Regions from separate parts of the Acidovorax sp. LjRoot74 genome, predicted to be linked through region 2. Evidence: predicted binding sites of a transcription regulator. Region 2 holds the regulator's gene; each other region holds the start of a gene.

Region 1 (5,104 bases), 3.4 Mb from region 2:
GAGGTCAAGAAGACCGGCTTCTCGGCCCAGTGGCGCCTGTCGTCGCTGGCCACCACGGCGCAGGCCGACATTGCCAGCGGCAAGCGCATCTGCCTGGGCGCAGATGAGGGCAGCGACTATGCACACAGCGGGGCCACGCCGGGCGACTGCGCCGACAGCTTCAGCGTGGCCTTCATCGACCCGGTGAACCCCTATTCCCTGTCGGACCGCGCCACCAAGTACGGCGTGCTGTTCATCGCCCTCACCTTCGTGGCCGTGGGCCTGTTCGAGCTGATGAAGAAGCTGCGCGTGCACCCGGTGCAGTACCTGCTGGTGGGCAGCGCGCTGTGCAGCTTCTTCTTGCTGCTGGTGAGCCTGTCGGAGCACCTGCCGTTTGGCATCTCGTACGCGGTGGCCGCCAGTGCGTGTGTGCTGCTGCTGGCCTATTACGCCAGCCACATGCTGGGCGGGCTCACGCGCGGGGTACCGCTGGGGGCGGGCATTGCGCTGCTGTATGGCCTGCTGTACGTGCTGCTGCAGCTGGAGCAGACGGCGCTGGTGGTGGGGGCGATTGCACTCTTCCTGGTGCTGGCGGCGGTGATGGTGCTGACGCGCAAGGTGAACTGGTACGGGCTGTCGCAAGGCGGCGGCACACCGGGCCGCCCTATGCCTCCCAAGCCTCCGTCCACGCCGTCGGTGCCGCCCACGCCTGCCGCGCCCACCGCAACGGCCCGTCCTATGGCCCCGCGCACGGAGGCTGCATGACACCCGGACCCACATGCCCCCCACCTGGTCTGCCGCCGGCTGCCGGCCCCTGGGCCTTGCATCTGGTCCACAGCCCGGGGGGCACAGCCCCCTGCACGCAGACACTGACGGCGGCCGAAGCCGCACGTGTGCAGCGCCACCGCGACCAGTTGATGAACGCGCTGCGCGCCCGGGACCGGGTGGCGCTGCTCAGCGCCAAGCAGCAGGTGCTGGAGGCGGCCTTCAGCCCCTGCGAGGCGACCGGCGTGGCCGGTGTTGCAACAGCGCCATCGCCCGCCTTGCGCCGTGCGCTGCGTGATCTGACCTGGCGCATGGCGGCGCTGCTGCTGCCGCGCAGCCCCCGGTACTGAGCCGGTGGCCAAACCCGGCATGCCCGCATAGGCATGCCGGGTTTTTTCACATCTTCAAAGCCAAAAACACAAAGAAATACGGCCTTTGCGCGCACCCATATTGCACCACCAGCTATCAAAAGCAGAGCATCAGAACTTTGCTAGACCACCACCGTGCGGCTGCGACCTTCGCGCTTGGCGGTGTACAGCGCGGAATCGAGCAGGCGCAGGGTCACGTCGAGCGGGCGCAGCGGGTCCAACAGCGTCAACCCCATGCTGACGGACAACCGATGCGGCGGTTCGATCCCGGGCAGGGGCTGCTGGGCCAGCGCGGCGTGCACACGCTGCGCCACGGCCTGGGCCTGCTCCACCCCGGTGGCAGGCAGCAGGGCCATGAACTCTTCCCCTCCCCAGCGACCCAGTACGTCGGCCGCGCGGAACACATCGCGGCACAAGGAGGCAAACAGCTGCAGCGCCTGGTCCCCCACATGGTGGCCATGCACGTCATTGATGCGCTTGAAGTGGTCCAGGTCCATCATCAGCAGGCAGGTGGGCTCACGACCCCGCTGCAGCAGGGCCAGCTCCTGCCGCAGGCGGTCGGTGAAGGACCGGCGGTTGGCCAGCCCGGTCAGCACGTCGGTGTGGGCCAACACCGCCATCTGCTGGCGCGCGGCGTCCAGCTCGGTCAGCATCTGGCCCTGGCGGTCGTTGGCACGTTGCAGCTCCAGCAGCCGGACCACCTGGCGCGCCAGGGCACTGAGCAGGTCCTGCACACGCTGCGAGAGCTGGCGCGGGCGGTGGTCCAGCACACAGAGGGTGCCCAGGGCGTAGCCGTCGGGGGTGACCAGCGGGGCGCCAGCGTAAAAACGCAGCGGGTGTTTCTGGGTGACGATGCCGTAGTGCGCAAACCGCACATCCTGGGCCAGGTCGGGCACGATGAACACACCCGGCTGCCGGATGGCGTAGCGGCACACCGATTGGTCCAGCGGAGTCTCCCGCTCAGGCAGCCCCTGCGCGGACTTGAACCACTGGCGGTCGCGGTCCACAAAACTCACCAGGGCCACGGGCGCATCACACACATGGCCTGCGATGTCGGCCAGCTCGTCGTAGGCTGGCTCCATGGGGGTGTCGAGAATTCCGTAGCGATGCAGGGCCAGCAGGCGCTCGGTGTCATCGACCGGTGCTTCGGGGGAGGAGGTTGCGGCCATGGAGCAAAGCGGCCATGCCGCCCACACTTGCCTTGAAGAAAGGCAGCATGCCACACAAGTGACGCCCGCGCACGGGTAGAAGCACGCTTGCGGCCGCACACGGCATGCCGCGCCGGGGCGGGCCGACGGGGTGGTGCGTAAGGGCTGAGTTTCCTGGTGCGGCAGTAGCTACAGCCCTGTGGCCTGCTCTCCCGGTCTTCAGGCCGCAGCGGTTTGCCGGTTGGGGGCGTCTTCGCGGCCCCCTGCGGGCGCCTCGCCCGCGTCGGAGCAGGTGGCACCGCCACAGCCCTGGATCAGTTCACCGGGCAGCGCCTGCGGTGCATGCACCACGCCGGTGGCAGGGTCGAAACCCACGCGGCGCAGGTGCAACGCCAAAGCGGCATCCATGCTCTGCGCATGCTGGGGGAACCACAAGGCCAGCTCGCTGGCCATCACGCGCAGCACCTTCAGGTCGCCCTGTGCGGCACGGGCTGCGCCCTCACGCATCACCTGCAACACCACGCGGTGCTGCATGCTGTGGCAATTGCCCGAGGCAAACCGGGTGGAGGCCATCCAGGCGTCTTCCTGGCCGAAGTGCTGGTCGGTGTGCTCCACCAGCGCCTGCCACGCCAGTTGCAATTGCGCGTCCTCGGCCTGCTCCACGGCGGCCAGCAGATCGACGAACTCCCGGTGGGTGTCGTCCATCAAGGGCAGATCCAGGTTCAGCGCGTCCGACCATTCGAGTTGGGCCATGGGTGTCTATCCCTCTGCCATCCGGCAAAAAACAACGGGGGTAAAAATGGGAAAGCCCAGCTTAGAACCCGCCCTGCCACCCTGTATTGATGCAAGTCAGGCAATCCCGCCTGCACACGTTAAAAAGCCCCGCCAGGGCGGGGCTTGTGCGAGAAATTGTGCGGGGACCGCGATCAGCTCTTGCCGTACATGCGCTTGATGTCATCCACACAGGCCGACTTGGCATTGCCAGACAGCGCATCGCAGCGCTCCTTGGCCGCCTGGTAGTTGGCGTCGTTCTTTTCTGCGTTGGCTTCCTTGCGGGCTTCAGCCACGGCGGCGGCCTTCTCTGCCGGGTTGTCCGCTGGCTTGGCCTGCACAGCGGCCACCTTGGCGTCTTCCTTGGCCTTCACATGGGCGGCCTTGGCATCTTTTTCGCAGACATCCTTTTCATTGCCCTTGAGGTCGTCGCACTTTTCCTTGGCGACTTCGTAGGCAGCGTCAGCGCGGGCTTCGGCGACTTTCTGGGTGTTTCTGGGGCTGGGCTTGTACTGGGCGTCCAGCTCGGCCTTGGCCACTTTGTCCTTGCCCTTGGCTTCCTTCTGGCAGATGTCCTTGGCGTTGGCGCTCAAGGCATCGCATTTTTGCTTGTCGGCCTTGTAGGCGGCTTCAATGCTGTCCTTGGCGGCCTTGTGTTCGGCCGGGGTCATGGCAAAGGCAGATGTGGCCACCAGACCGGCGGCCACGGCGGCAATCAGCGTGCGTGCGGATTGGAATTGCATGGAGTTCTCCTCTGCATCAGGGTGGTGCAAAAAAAGGGGGGGAGGCGGGCAGCAGGGCCTGCCTGCTGCTGCGATGGGCGGGCAGCACAGCACGGGGTGTGCAGCCCCGGCCCATCAATCGTTGAAGTGGAAGCCCGGATGGCGTTCCTGCCATTCCTTGAGCTGCTTTTCGGCCGCTTCACGGGCCAGCCCCTGGCGTTCCTGCAGCTTGCCCAGGAACTGCTCGCGCTTGCCATCGATGACGTCCAAATCGTCGTTGGTGAGCTTGCCCCACTGCTCGATCATCTTGCCCTTGAACTGCTTCCAATTGCCCTTGATGGTGTCTTCATTCATGGTTGCATCCTTCAAAAACTTCGCCCTGGCCATCCACCCGGAATGCGTGGAAACATTGCGTGGGGCGATGGGTTCACTGTAAAAACGAATGCGTCGGAGGCCCGTAGTCCATGCCAAGCGGTGCGCGTGGGCGTCGGCCTACGGGGCTGAAGGACAGGGCCGACGACCCGGGCGCAGTGCCGCGTGCTGCAAGGGCTGGCAAAGGGCTGGCAAAGGGCTGACAAAGGGCCGAACGCCCTGCCGGGGCCTCGCCAGGCCACAAAGTGTTGCAATTGCCCATCACTCCGCGCCCTGGGCTTCCGCATACGCCCAAGGAACCGTTTCTCTTCGTAACACTTGTGTTCCCGGCCGCTGTCTGCCCTGTGATTAAGTGGAGGTTGCGCCATTTGGACAGCGCGCGTTTCACCACGATCACCATGAAAAACACATACGAGGAACCTCTGGCCACCCTGGTTGCAGAGGACGCAGAAGGCGCATCAGCCCCCCAGGTGCAACCCACCGTCGCGGGCCGAGGGCACGCGCCCGTATTGACGGCACTGTTCACCGCCACGGCTGCACTGGCCGCCTGCGGTGGGGGCAGTGGAGATAGCACGGGCGACACCCCTGGCACTCCGTCCCCCAGCCCCGCACCTGCGCCCGGGACCTCAGCGCCCAGCCCGGCACCGACCCCTGCGCCAGCCCCAACACCCGCACCAGGGCCCGGCAACTCCGCATCCCCCGCCGCCGCCACCGACCAAGAAGCAGCCCGCTTCCTTCTGCAGGCGCAGTTCTCGGCCTCCACCGCAGAGATTGCGGCCCTGCGCGCCACCACCTACGCTGACTGGCTACGCACCCAGTTCAGCGCGCCCGCCAGCCAGACCGGCTGGGACTGGCTGAACCAGCGCGGTTATGCCGCCATCAGCGACGATACGGCCTACTACGACAACTCCTACCCGGCGGATTACATGATCTGGAAGCAGCTCATGACCTCCCCCGACGGCCTGCGCAAGCGGGTGGC
Region 2 (5,104 bases):
TTTGTTGTTAGGCTGTTTAACTCCCTGTGAGTAAATTGACACCATGAAGCCCCCCGGCGAGCCTGCTCGCAAGGTCATTCCCATCGCACCCGTGGCGTCCGAGCCGTCTGCTCAGGGCGAGATCATCTCGCTGTACGAAGCACAGAAAAAGATCTATCCGCGCTCCATCAGCGGCCTGTTTGCGCGCTGGCGCTGGGGCATGGTGCTGCTCACGCAGATCGTGTTTTACTGTCTGCCCTGGTTTGAATGGGGGCAGCGCCAGATGGTGCTGTTCGATCTGGGCGCGCGCCGGTTCTACATCTTTGGGTTGGTGCTGTACCCGCAGGATTTCATCTACCTCACGGGGCTCTTGATCATCTCGGCGCTGTCGCTGTTTCTCTTCACGGCAGTGGCGGGGCGGCTTTGGTGTGGTTTTGCATGCCCGCAGACTGTCTACACCGAAATGTTCATGTGGATCGAGCACAAGATCGAAGGTGATCGCAGTGCGCGGCTGCGGCTGGACAACGGCCCCTGGACCTTCGAGAAGATCCGCAAGAAGTTCTTCAAGCAGGTGGTGTGGATCGCTGTGGCCTTGTGGACCGGATTCACGTTCGTGGGGTACTTCGTGCCCATCCGCGAGCTGGGCAGCGAGTTGCTGGCACTGCAGGGCGGCTGGCAGATTTTCTGGGTGCTGTTTTATGGCTTTGCCACCTACGGCAATGCCGGCTACATGCGCGAGCAGGTCTGCAAGTACATGTGCCCGTATGCGCGGTTCCAGAGTGCGATGTTCGACAAGGACACGCTGATCGTGACCTACGACCCCGAACGCGGCGAGCAGCGCGGCCCGCGCAAGAAGAACATCGACTACAAGGCGCAGGGGCTGGGCGACTGTATTGACTGCTCGTTGTGTGTGCAGGTCTGCCCGGTGGGCATCGACATCCGCAAGGGTCTGCAGTACGAATGTATTGGCTGTGGCCTGTGCGTGGATGCGTGCAACACGGTCATGGACAAGATGCAGTATCCCCGGGGGCTGATCCGCTATTCCACCCAGAACGGTGTGGCCCAGCGGTGGACCCAGTCGCAGATGTTGCGGCGTGTGCTGCGGCCCCGTGTGCTGATCTACAGCGCCGTGCTGCTGGCCTTGTGTGTGGCCATGCTGGCCAGCCTGGTCGTGCGGACCCCGCTCAAGGTCGATGTGGTGCGGGACCGCGCAGCGCTGTCGCGCATCGTGGCTGGGGGCAAGCTGGAGAACATCTACCGTCTGCAGATCATGAACGCGACGGAGGGCGAACAACGCTATCGCATCAGTGCGCGGGGGCTGGAAGGCCTGGAGGTGTCCTCCGACGCCGAAGTGGACATCGGTGCGGCCGAGTCGCGCTGGGTGGCGGTGCGCTTGCAGATACCGTATGGTTCTGCAAGCCCGGGTTCCCATGCCGTGCAGTTTGATGTGCAGGCGGTGGGCGCTGCTGCCCATGTGTCTGAAAAATCTGTGTTCCTGGTGCCACGCTGAGTGGCGCCCCGGTGCAAGGCCCGACCTGGCCTTGTGTTGATCGAGATGAATGTGAAGGAGTAAGTCGCCATGTCTTCAAACCCAGCCATTGCCCAGGCTGAAGCAGCCCCCTGGTGGAAATTTGGCCATGTCTGGCTGGTGATTGCCGGCCCGGCCATCGTGATCGTCGCGGGTTTTGTGACCCTTTGGCTGGCAGTGTCTCGGCCAGACCCTGTGGTGGCGGAAGACTATTACCGCAAGGGAATCGAGATCAACCAGACGCTGGAAGCCCCCGAGAAGAGCCTGGCACCGGCCATGAAGGGCCGCAATCATGCCGCCACACCGGTGCAGGACCAGCCACGTTGAAACTGTGCGAGGCCATGGCAGCCCAAGGATAGGGTGCCACCTTGCTACCAATGAGCCACCCCGGGAGACAGGAACGATATGTGGACGCAACGCCTGATGTGGATTGCATGGCCCGCCTTCTTGATGGCGGGTGTGCTGGAGATGCTTGTTTTTGCGATGGTGGACCCGCAGGACCTGCACTGGTTCGGCCAGCCGCTGGCGCTGTCACGGCAAGGGGTCTATACCCTGGCTTTTTTTGCGTTCTGGGTTGTCACCATGGCCAGCAGTGCGCTGACTACGCTGCTGGCCATGTCACCTTTTGAGCTGAACCGTTGCCCGGTGCCAGAGGGCGAGCGGCCGGATGACTGCCGCAAGACATCGTCCTGCTCTTGAGTGCGGTGTGGGGTACGGTGCTGGCTGCTAGGCAGCCGGTTTGCTTTGCACTGAAATCGGCACCAAATGTGGCAGGCAGCAGTTGATCGCCCGGCGAGGGCTCTTACAAAGTCAGTGGCAGGCCTGCTGGCTATTCACGATGCGCTTGAGGGCGTCCGTGTCCAGGATGCGGACATGGCGCTGTTTGACTTCCACAATGCCTTCTTCCACAAACTTGGAGAAGGTGCGGCTCACGGTTTCGAGTTTCAGGCCCAGGTAGCTGCCGATTTCTTCGCGGGTCATGCGCAGCACCAGTTCGGACTGCGAGAAGCCCCGCGCATGCAGGCGCTGCACCAGGTTCAGCAAGAAGGCGGCGAGGCGCTCTTCGGCGCGCATGCTGCCCAAGAGCAGCATCACGCCGTGTTCGCGCACGATCTCGCGGCTCATGATCTTGTGCACATGGTGCTGCAGGGCCGTGACCTCACGAGACAGTTCTTCGATGCGGTCGAAGGGCATGACGCAGACCTCTGCATCCTCCAAGGCCACTGCGTCGCAGGTGTGGTGGTCGTTCACGATGCCGTCAAGGCCGATGATTTCGCCCGCCATCTGGAAACCCGTGACCTGATCGCGGCCGTCTTCTGTGGCCACGCAGGTCTTGAAAAAGCCGGTGCGGATGGCGTAGAGTGAGGTGAAGGATTCGCCGTTGCGGAATAGCGTGCCACCGCGCTTGACCTTGCGGCGAACGGCAACAACCTCGTCGATGCGCTGCAGTTGCTCTTCGTTCAGGCCCACGGGCATGCACAGCTCGCGCAGGTTGCAGTTGGAGCAGGCGACTTTGATGGTGAGCGGGTTCATAGGCACATGAGCTAGGGGTGGAGCGTCGAGCATATCGTGCCCGATGCGAAAAGCTGGGAAGGCCTTCGGGGGCATCTGAGCGACTGACATGCATCAAATTGTCGCTGGTCGGCCTGATTGTTCACTTGATGCAGGTCAAGGACATGTTCCTAAGGGTACGGCACAGTCAGGGTGTACGCAAGGATATTCCCCCATGACTGCTGTTTCGCCCGATCTCCTGCGCCGTTTCGACGTGCCGGGACCCCGCTATACCTCCTATCCGACAGCTGATCGTTTTGTCGAGGCGTTTGGGCAGGAGGACTACATCCTCGCGTTGGAGCAACGCCGGACGGGCTCGGTGGCCAAGGCCCTGCCCCTGTCCCTGTATGTGCACATTCCGTTCTGCGAATCGTTGTGCTACTACTGCGCCTGCAACAAGATCATCACCAAGCACCACGATCGCGCAGAGGTTTATCTGCGCTACCTGAGCCGCGAGATTGATCTGCACACCGCCCATTGCGGCGTGGGGCAGGTCGTGAGCCAGTTGCACCTGGGGGGCGGCACGCCCACGTTCCTGTCTGATGCAGGTCTGCGCGAACTCATGGCCATGCTCAAGCGCAGCTTCACGCTCGCGCCGGGCGGCGAATATTCCATCGAGGTGGATCCACGTACCGTCAATGCCGATCGGCTGGCCTTGCTGGCTGAGCTGGGGTTCAACCGTCTGAGTTTTGGTGTGCAGGATTTCGACGCGGAAGTGCAAAAGGCCGTGCACCGCATCCAGCCCGCCGAGCAGGTGTTTGCGCTGGTGGAGTCTGCTCGTTCGCTGGGTTTTGATTCGGTGAATGTGGACCTGATCTACGGCCTTCCACGCCAGACGCCCGAGTCGTTTGACCGCACCTTGGCGCAGGTGGCACAGCTTCGTCCCGACCGCATCGCGCTGTATGCCTACGCGCACCTGCCCGAGCGTTTCAAGCCCCAGCGTCGCATTGTGTCGGCCGAGCTGCCTACCGCGTCGAGCAAGCTGTCCATGCTCTCGCGTTCGCTGGATGCATTCATGGAGGCGGGGTATGTCTATGTGGGCATGGACCACTTTGCACTGCCCTCAGATGCCCTGGCCGTGGCCAAGCGGCAAGGGCGCTTGCACCGCAACTTCCAGGGCTACAGTACACAGCCCGACTGTGACCTGATCGGCCTGGGCGTGTCTGCCATTGGCCGGGTGGGCGCCACCTACAGCCAGAATTCCAAGACGCTGGATGAGTACTACGACTTTCTCGACCAGGGGCGCCTGCCGGTGGTGCGCGGACTGGCGCTGACGCGCGACGACCTTGTGCGGCGCGCCGCCATCATGGCCCTGATGTGCCAGGGTGAGTTGCTCTATGAATCCATGGAGCAGGCCTGGTTGATCGACGTGCGGCAGTACTTTGCAGCCGAAATCGCCCAGCTCGAAGACATGGCGGAGCAGGGGTTGGTGCGGGTAGGGCCTGAAGGGATTGAGGTGACTGCCATGGGGTGGTTCTTTGTGCGCGGCATTGCCATGGTGTTCGACCGCTATCTGCAGGCAGACCGCAACCGCGCCCGGTTTTCGCGCATCATCTGAGTCCTATGCTTGCAACGGTCGCCTGGACGGCTTTGCTCATGGGGCTCGCAGGCGGGTCCCATTGCTTGGCCATGTGCGCCGCACCCTGTGGCGCACTGGTCGGGCAGGGAGCGGAGCATGCCGCCGCAGCGGGTGGACGGGGCGGCACGCAGCGAGAGGCTGCAGTAGGGCAGGCCGTGCACTGGGCGCCGCGTGGTGGTGTGGCCCTGCGTGGTGTCGCATTTCATGGGGGGCGTTTGGTGGGGTACGCGGCTGCAGGGGCGCTGGCTGCTCTGGCCATGGACAGCCTGGCCTGGCTCACGCAGCAGACCACGGCCTTGCGCCCTGCGTGGACCCTGATGCATGTGGCCGTCATGGCCTGGGGCTTGATGATGATGGTGCAGTCGCGCCAGCCCGCCTGGGTGGAACAGGCCGGGCGAGCCGTCTGGGGGCGTGTACGACCGTGGGTGAGTGCGCCGGGCGGTGTGCTGGTGGCGGGTGTGCTCTGG
Region 3 (5,104 bases), 2.1 Mb from region 2:
GGAATGCGCGCGGAATGCCGGGGAGGGAAAAGAGAAAAGAAAGAAGGGGATTTCTCTACCAGGTGGTTCCGTCGCTCATCCGGACGGAACCACAGCTCCGGTCAGATGAGCTCTGGTTTTTTGGCTTTGACCACGCACTGCAATGCGCCCGCGGGTGCGGTCGTCATGGCGAGAAGGGTGTGCGTGGGCATGGGGCGCAGTATAGCGAGGCCGTTGTGAAAAGCTTGTCTGAAAGCCGCCACGGCGCGGCTCTAGGGTTGTGCAGGGGCCGCAGCGGGTTGCTCGGGGATCAGTTCGGGGCAGGGCCAGTTCAGCAGCTCGGCCAGGCGGGTGGTGATCCAGGTGGCCTCGGCCACTGACACGCCCGATTCGGCCGTGCACAGCCCGGCGTGAATGCGCAGCAGGATCTCGGCCTCTGACGGGGCCTGCACGTGGTAGAGCGTCTGCGCATGCTCCACCAGGTGGCCCGTGAGGTCTTCGCACAGCTCATAGCGGGTGCGCACCACGGCAGGTTTTTCGGACAGGCGTTGGCGTGTATCGCTGTACACCGCCATGAACGAGGGCGGCACATGGATCTGGTTGTCGTTGTCGTCCATGGGCGCCCTTCAGTCGGGGGTGAACAGGCGCTCGAACTTGGCCTGGTCCGCCGCCAGCGCAAAGCTCACGAGCTGGCCCATCTTCATGTCCGACAGTCGGCAGGCGGCAAACAGCGTGGTCTTGCCTGCCAGCTCCATCACCTCCAGGTCGATGATGGCGTAGGGGTAGGGCACGAACACCTGGTGCTCGAACACCTCCTTGTGCGTATTGCGGGGCGAGGGGTAGAGCTTGTACAGCTCGGTGGTGATGGTTTGCGTGGCCATGGTGGAAAAAGGGGCTGCGGTGCGGGTACAGTGCGGGCGAATCGTACAGAAAAACCCTTTTACCCCTCTATGGCACGAAACAAAAGCGAATGGCCTGCCAAGGTCCTGGCCCTGATCCAGGGCGGCAACCTGCCTGCGGCCATCGCACAGATCAAGGTGGCGCCTTCGGTGTCCGACGTGACACGTCTGCAGACCCTGCTGGCGAAGCTGCCGCCCACCCCCGCGCTAGCCCAGCTGAACAAGGTGGTGGAAGAAGAGCATGCCCTGCTCTCGGCCCCCCGGCTGCACCGCTCGCCATGAGCGCGCCGCATGCCCCCCAGCCTGAAAGCCCTGCCGCCATGAGCCTGCCCCGCGTTTCCATCCAGACTGAAGATTTCGACCTGTCCGCCGAAGTGGCGGCCCTGCGCCGCGAGAACAAGGGCGTGGGCGCGGTGTGTAGCTTTGTGGGCACGGTGCGCGACCGCAATGAAGGGGACCAGGTGGCGTCCATGGAGCTAGAGCACTACCCGGGCATGACCGAAAAATCCATCGAGGCCATGGTGGACGAAGCCTTTCGCCGCTTCGACATCTTTGGCGCCCGCGTCATCCACCGCGTGGGGCTGCTGCAGCCGCTCGACCAGATCGTTCTGGTGGCCGTGACCAGCGCCCACCGGGGCCAGAGCTTTCAGGCCTGCGAGTTCTTGATGGACTACCTCAAGACCCAGGCGCCCTTCTGGAAGAAGGAAGAAACCGCCCAGGGCGCCCGCTGGGTGGATGCGCGGGTGAGCGACGACGCGGCGCTGGCGCGCTGGGGTATCACGCTGGGCAACGCGGCCTGATGCGTTGTGCGCTTTGGGCGCTGGAAATTGGAAAAAATTGGCCGTCTCCGCGCTCTGGTAAAGCGTTTATAGCTATAAAAATTATAGTAACTGATGCTTGTGTGATGGGGTAAATCACTGACGCAGGTCAACAAGGGGCCATGGGGTGGGCCAGGGAACTGTCTTGAAATCAGGCAGGCCGCGCCTCAAGTGTTCTGCAATTCGGAGGACATTCACCCATGCGTCTCGACAAATTCACCACCAAGTTCCAGGAAGCCCTGAGCGATGCGCAGAGCATTGCGCTGGGCCATGACAACGCCTACATCGAACCCGTGCATGTGCTGCTGGCCATGCTGCAGCAGGATGACGGCCCCAAGGCGCTGCTGCAGCGCGCGGGCGCCAATGTGTCCGGCCTGCTGGCTGCGGCCGAGGCGGCCGTCAAGCGCCTGCCCCAGGTGCAGGGCAACGACCAGGTGCAGGGCGGGCCCGAGCTGGGCCGCGTGCTGCAGGCCACCGAGAAGGAGGCCATCAAACGCGGCGACCCCTTCATTGCCAGCGAGCTGTTTTTGCTGGCCGTGATCGACAGCAAGGGCGATGCCGCCAAGATTGCGAAGGACAATGGCCTGACCCGCAAGAGCCTGGAGGCCGCGATCGACGCCGTGCGCGGCGGCCAGAAGGTGGACAGTGCCGAGGCCGAAGGCCAGCGCGGCGCGCTCGCCAAATACTGCCTGGACCTGACCGAGCGCGCGCGCCTGGGCAAGCTCGACCCCGTGATCGGCCGTGACGACGAGATCCGCCGCGCCATCCAGGTGCTGCAGCGTCGCACCAAGAACAACCCCGTGCTCATCGGCGAACCCGGCGTGGGCAAGACCGCCATCGTCGAAGGCCTGGCCCAGCGCATCGTTGCGGGCGAGGTGCCGGAGTCCCTCAAGGGCAAGCGCGTGCTGAGCCTGGACATGGCAGCGTTGCTGGCAGGCGCCAAGTTCCGCGGCGAGTTTGAGGAGCGCCTCAAAGCCGTGCTCAACGAGCTGGCCAAGGACGAGGGCCAGACCATCGTCTTCATCGACGAGCTGCACACCATGGTGGGCGCGGGCAAGGGCGAAGGCGCGATGGACGCGGGCAACATGCTCAAGCCGGCCCTGGCGCGTGGCGAGCTGCACTGCGTGGGCGCCACCACGCTGGACGAATACCGCAAGTACATCGAGAAGGACGCCGCGCTGGAGCGGCGCTTCCAGAAGATCTTGGTGGGCGAGCCGAGCGTCGAGGCCACCATCGCCATCCTGCGCGGTCTGCAGGAGAAGTACGAGGTGCACCACGGCGTGGACATTACCGACCCGGCAATCGTCGCAGCGGCCGAGCTGAGCAATCGCTACATCACGGATCGCTTCCTGCCGGACAAGGCGATCGACCTGATCGACGAGGCGGCGTCCAAGATCAAGATCGAGATGGACTCCAAGCCCGAGGTCATGGACCGCCTGGACCGCCGCCTGATCCAGCTGCAGATCGAGCGCGAGGCCGTGCGCCGCGAGAAGGATGAGTCTTCGCAAAAGCGCTTTGCGCTGATCGAGGAAGAGATCGCCAAGCTGCAAAAGGAGATCGCCGACTACGACGAGATCTGGCAGTCCGAAAAAGCCCAGGCGCAGGGCAGTGCCCATGTGCGCGAGGCCATCGACAAGCTCAAGTTCCAGATCGAAGAGTTCACCCGCAAGGGCGACTTCAACAAGGTGGCCGAGCTGCAGTACGGCAAGCTGCCTGAGCTGGAAAAGCAGCTCAAGGAAGCCCAGGCGCAAGAGGCTGGCAAGGACGGTGCCCCTGCCGCGCGCCGCCTGCTGCGCACCCAGGTGGGTGCCGAAGAAATCGCCGAGGTGGTGAGCCGTGCCACCGGCATCCCCGTGTCCAAGATGATGCAGGGCGAGAAGGACAAGCTCTTGCAGATGGAAGACAAGCTGCACGAGCGCGTGGTGGGCCAGCAAGAAGCGATTGCCGCCGTGGCCAACGCCATCCGCCGCTCGCGCTCGGGCCTGTCCGACCCCAACCGCCCCACGGGCTCGTTCCTGTTCCTGGGCCCCACGGGCGTGGGCAAGACCGAGCTGTGCAAGGCGCTGGCGGGCTTCTTGTTCGACAGCGAGGACCACCTGATCCGCATCGACATGAGCGAGTTCATGGAGAAGCATTCCGTGGCCCGCCTGATCGGCGCGCCGCCCGGCTATGTGGGCTATGAGGAAGGCGGCTACCTGACCGAGGCCGTGCGCCGCAAGCCCTACAGCGTGCTGCTGCTCGACGAGGTGGAAAAGGCTCACCCCGATGTGTTCAACGTGCTGCTGCAGGTGCTGGACGATGGCCGCCTGACCGACGGCCAGGGCCGTACCGTGGACTTCAAGAACACGGTGATCGTGATGACGAGCAACATTGGCTCGCACCTGATCCAGGCGATGGTCGGGCAGGACTCACAGGACATCAAGGACGCGGTGTGGGGCGAACTCAAGAACCACTTCCGGCCCGAGTTCTTGAACCGCATCGACGAGACGGTGGTGTTCCACGCGCTGGATGCGCAGCACATTGCGTCCATCGCCAAGATCCAGTTGCAGCTGCTGCAATCCCGGTTGGCCAAGATGGATTTGGAGCTGCAGGTGTCCGACGCCGCCTTGGCAGAATTGGCCAAGGTGGGGTTTGACCCGGTGTTTGGTGCGCGGCCGCTCAAGCGGGCGATCCAGCAGCGCATCGAGAATCCGTTGTCGAAGTTGCTGCTCGAAGGGCGATTCCCGCCCAAGAGCGTGATTCCGGTCACCGTCAATCCGGTGCTGGAGCCGGGTGTGTTCCAGTTCGGCGTGGCCGAGCGGGGATGAGCCCGGCGGGAAAGGGTGACCTTTACCCTTTCCCCAAGATGTGAAGGAGAGGTGTCGTTTGAATGAATTTGTTGCAGGCCTTGTGCGCCTGCTGCTGCGTGTCGTGGTCCTGGCCATGGGGCTGGTGCTGTTTGCCAGCCTGCTGGTGGCGGCCCTGGTGCTGGCGCTGGTGTGGATGCTGCGCGCAGGCTGGGCGCGCCTGACGGGCAAGCCTGTGACCCCCTGGGCCATGCGCATGGACCCCCGCACGGGTTTCAGCACCGTGTTCCGCTCCACCGAGCGCTGGTCGTCTGGCCGCCGTGGCGCAGCAGCGCCAGACGCGGGCGACGCGGGCGGCGATGCAGCGGCATCGCGCCGGGGCGGTATCCTGCCGGGATCTGCCGAAGTCACCGACGTCGAAGCGCGCGAAGTGCGCTGAGAGTGGCTGCCGGGACGCACCCACAGGGCGTTTACCCTGTGGGTGCGTTCGTTTTTTCGTGACACGCCCTGATCCATGACACCTGCCGATATCCACGCCCATTTCGACTCACAACGCCAGGCCAGCCGCGCGCAGGTGGATGTGCCCCTGCTGGTGCGCCGCGAGCGCTTGCTGCGCCTGTCC

What was found. Region 2 encodes FNR, which switches genes on or off when oxygen is low (the NO sensors DNR and NnrR bind a similar motif). Its sites were predicted from a motif close to TTGATNNNNATCAA; they were not measured.
Region 1: ACSQ3O_RS01715 (hemerythrin domain-containing protein) is a predicted target of FNR. The motif match lies at 3,100-3,113, and genes of this name have one in related genera.
Region 3: clpB (ATP-dependent chaperone ClpB) is a predicted target of FNR. The motif match lies at 1,796-1,809, and genes of this name have one in related genera.

Annotation. Positions count from the first base shown of each region.
Region 1 covers NZ_CAXUTI020000001.1:366,529-371,632, reverse strand. Annotated here, with positions in the region: gene creD (cell envelope integrity protein CreD) at 1-744, shown strand, start outside; gene ACSQ3O_RS01725 (hypothetical protein) at 801-1,094, shown strand; gene ACSQ3O_RS01720 (sensor domain-containing diguanylate cyclase) at 1,235-2,281, opposite strand; gene ACSQ3O_RS01715 (hemerythrin domain-containing protein) at 2,480-3,013, opposite strand; gene ACSQ3O_RS01710 (hypothetical protein) at 3,187-3,774, opposite strand; gene ACSQ3O_RS01705 (CsbD family protein) at 3,889-4,107, opposite strand; gene ACSQ3O_RS01700 (DUF1800 domain-containing protein) at 4,524-5,104, shown strand, end outside.
Region 2 covers NZ_CAXUTI020000001.1:3,793,299-3,798,402, reverse strand. Annotated here, with positions in the region: gene ccoG (cytochrome c oxidase accessory protein CcoG) at 44-1,489, shown strand; gene ACSQ3O_RS18030 (FixH family protein) at 1,559-1,834, shown strand; gene ACSQ3O_RS18025 (hypothetical protein) at 1,913-2,206, shown strand; gene fnr (fumarate/nitrate reduction transcriptional regulator Fnr) at 2,318-3,040, opposite strand; gene hemN (oxygen-independent coproporphyrinogen III oxidase) at 3,234-4,616, shown strand; gene ACSQ3O_RS18010 (sulfite exporter TauE/SafE family protein) at 4,622-5,104, shown strand, end outside.
Region 3 covers NZ_CAXUTI020000001.1:1,648,776-1,653,879, forward strand. Annotated here, with positions in the region: gene ACSQ3O_RS07580 (hypothetical protein) at 252-596, opposite strand; gene ACSQ3O_RS07585 (hypothetical protein) at 606-860, opposite strand; gene ACSQ3O_RS07590 (hypothetical protein) at 930-1,160, shown strand; gene ACSQ3O_RS07595 (molybdenum cofactor biosynthesis protein MoaE) at 1,199-1,678, shown strand; gene clpB (ATP-dependent chaperone ClpB) at 1,897-4,503, shown strand; gene ACSQ3O_RS07605 (hypothetical protein) at 4,562-4,921, shown strand; gene ACSQ3O_RS07610 (coniferyl aldehyde dehydrogenase) at 4,997-5,104, shown strand, end outside.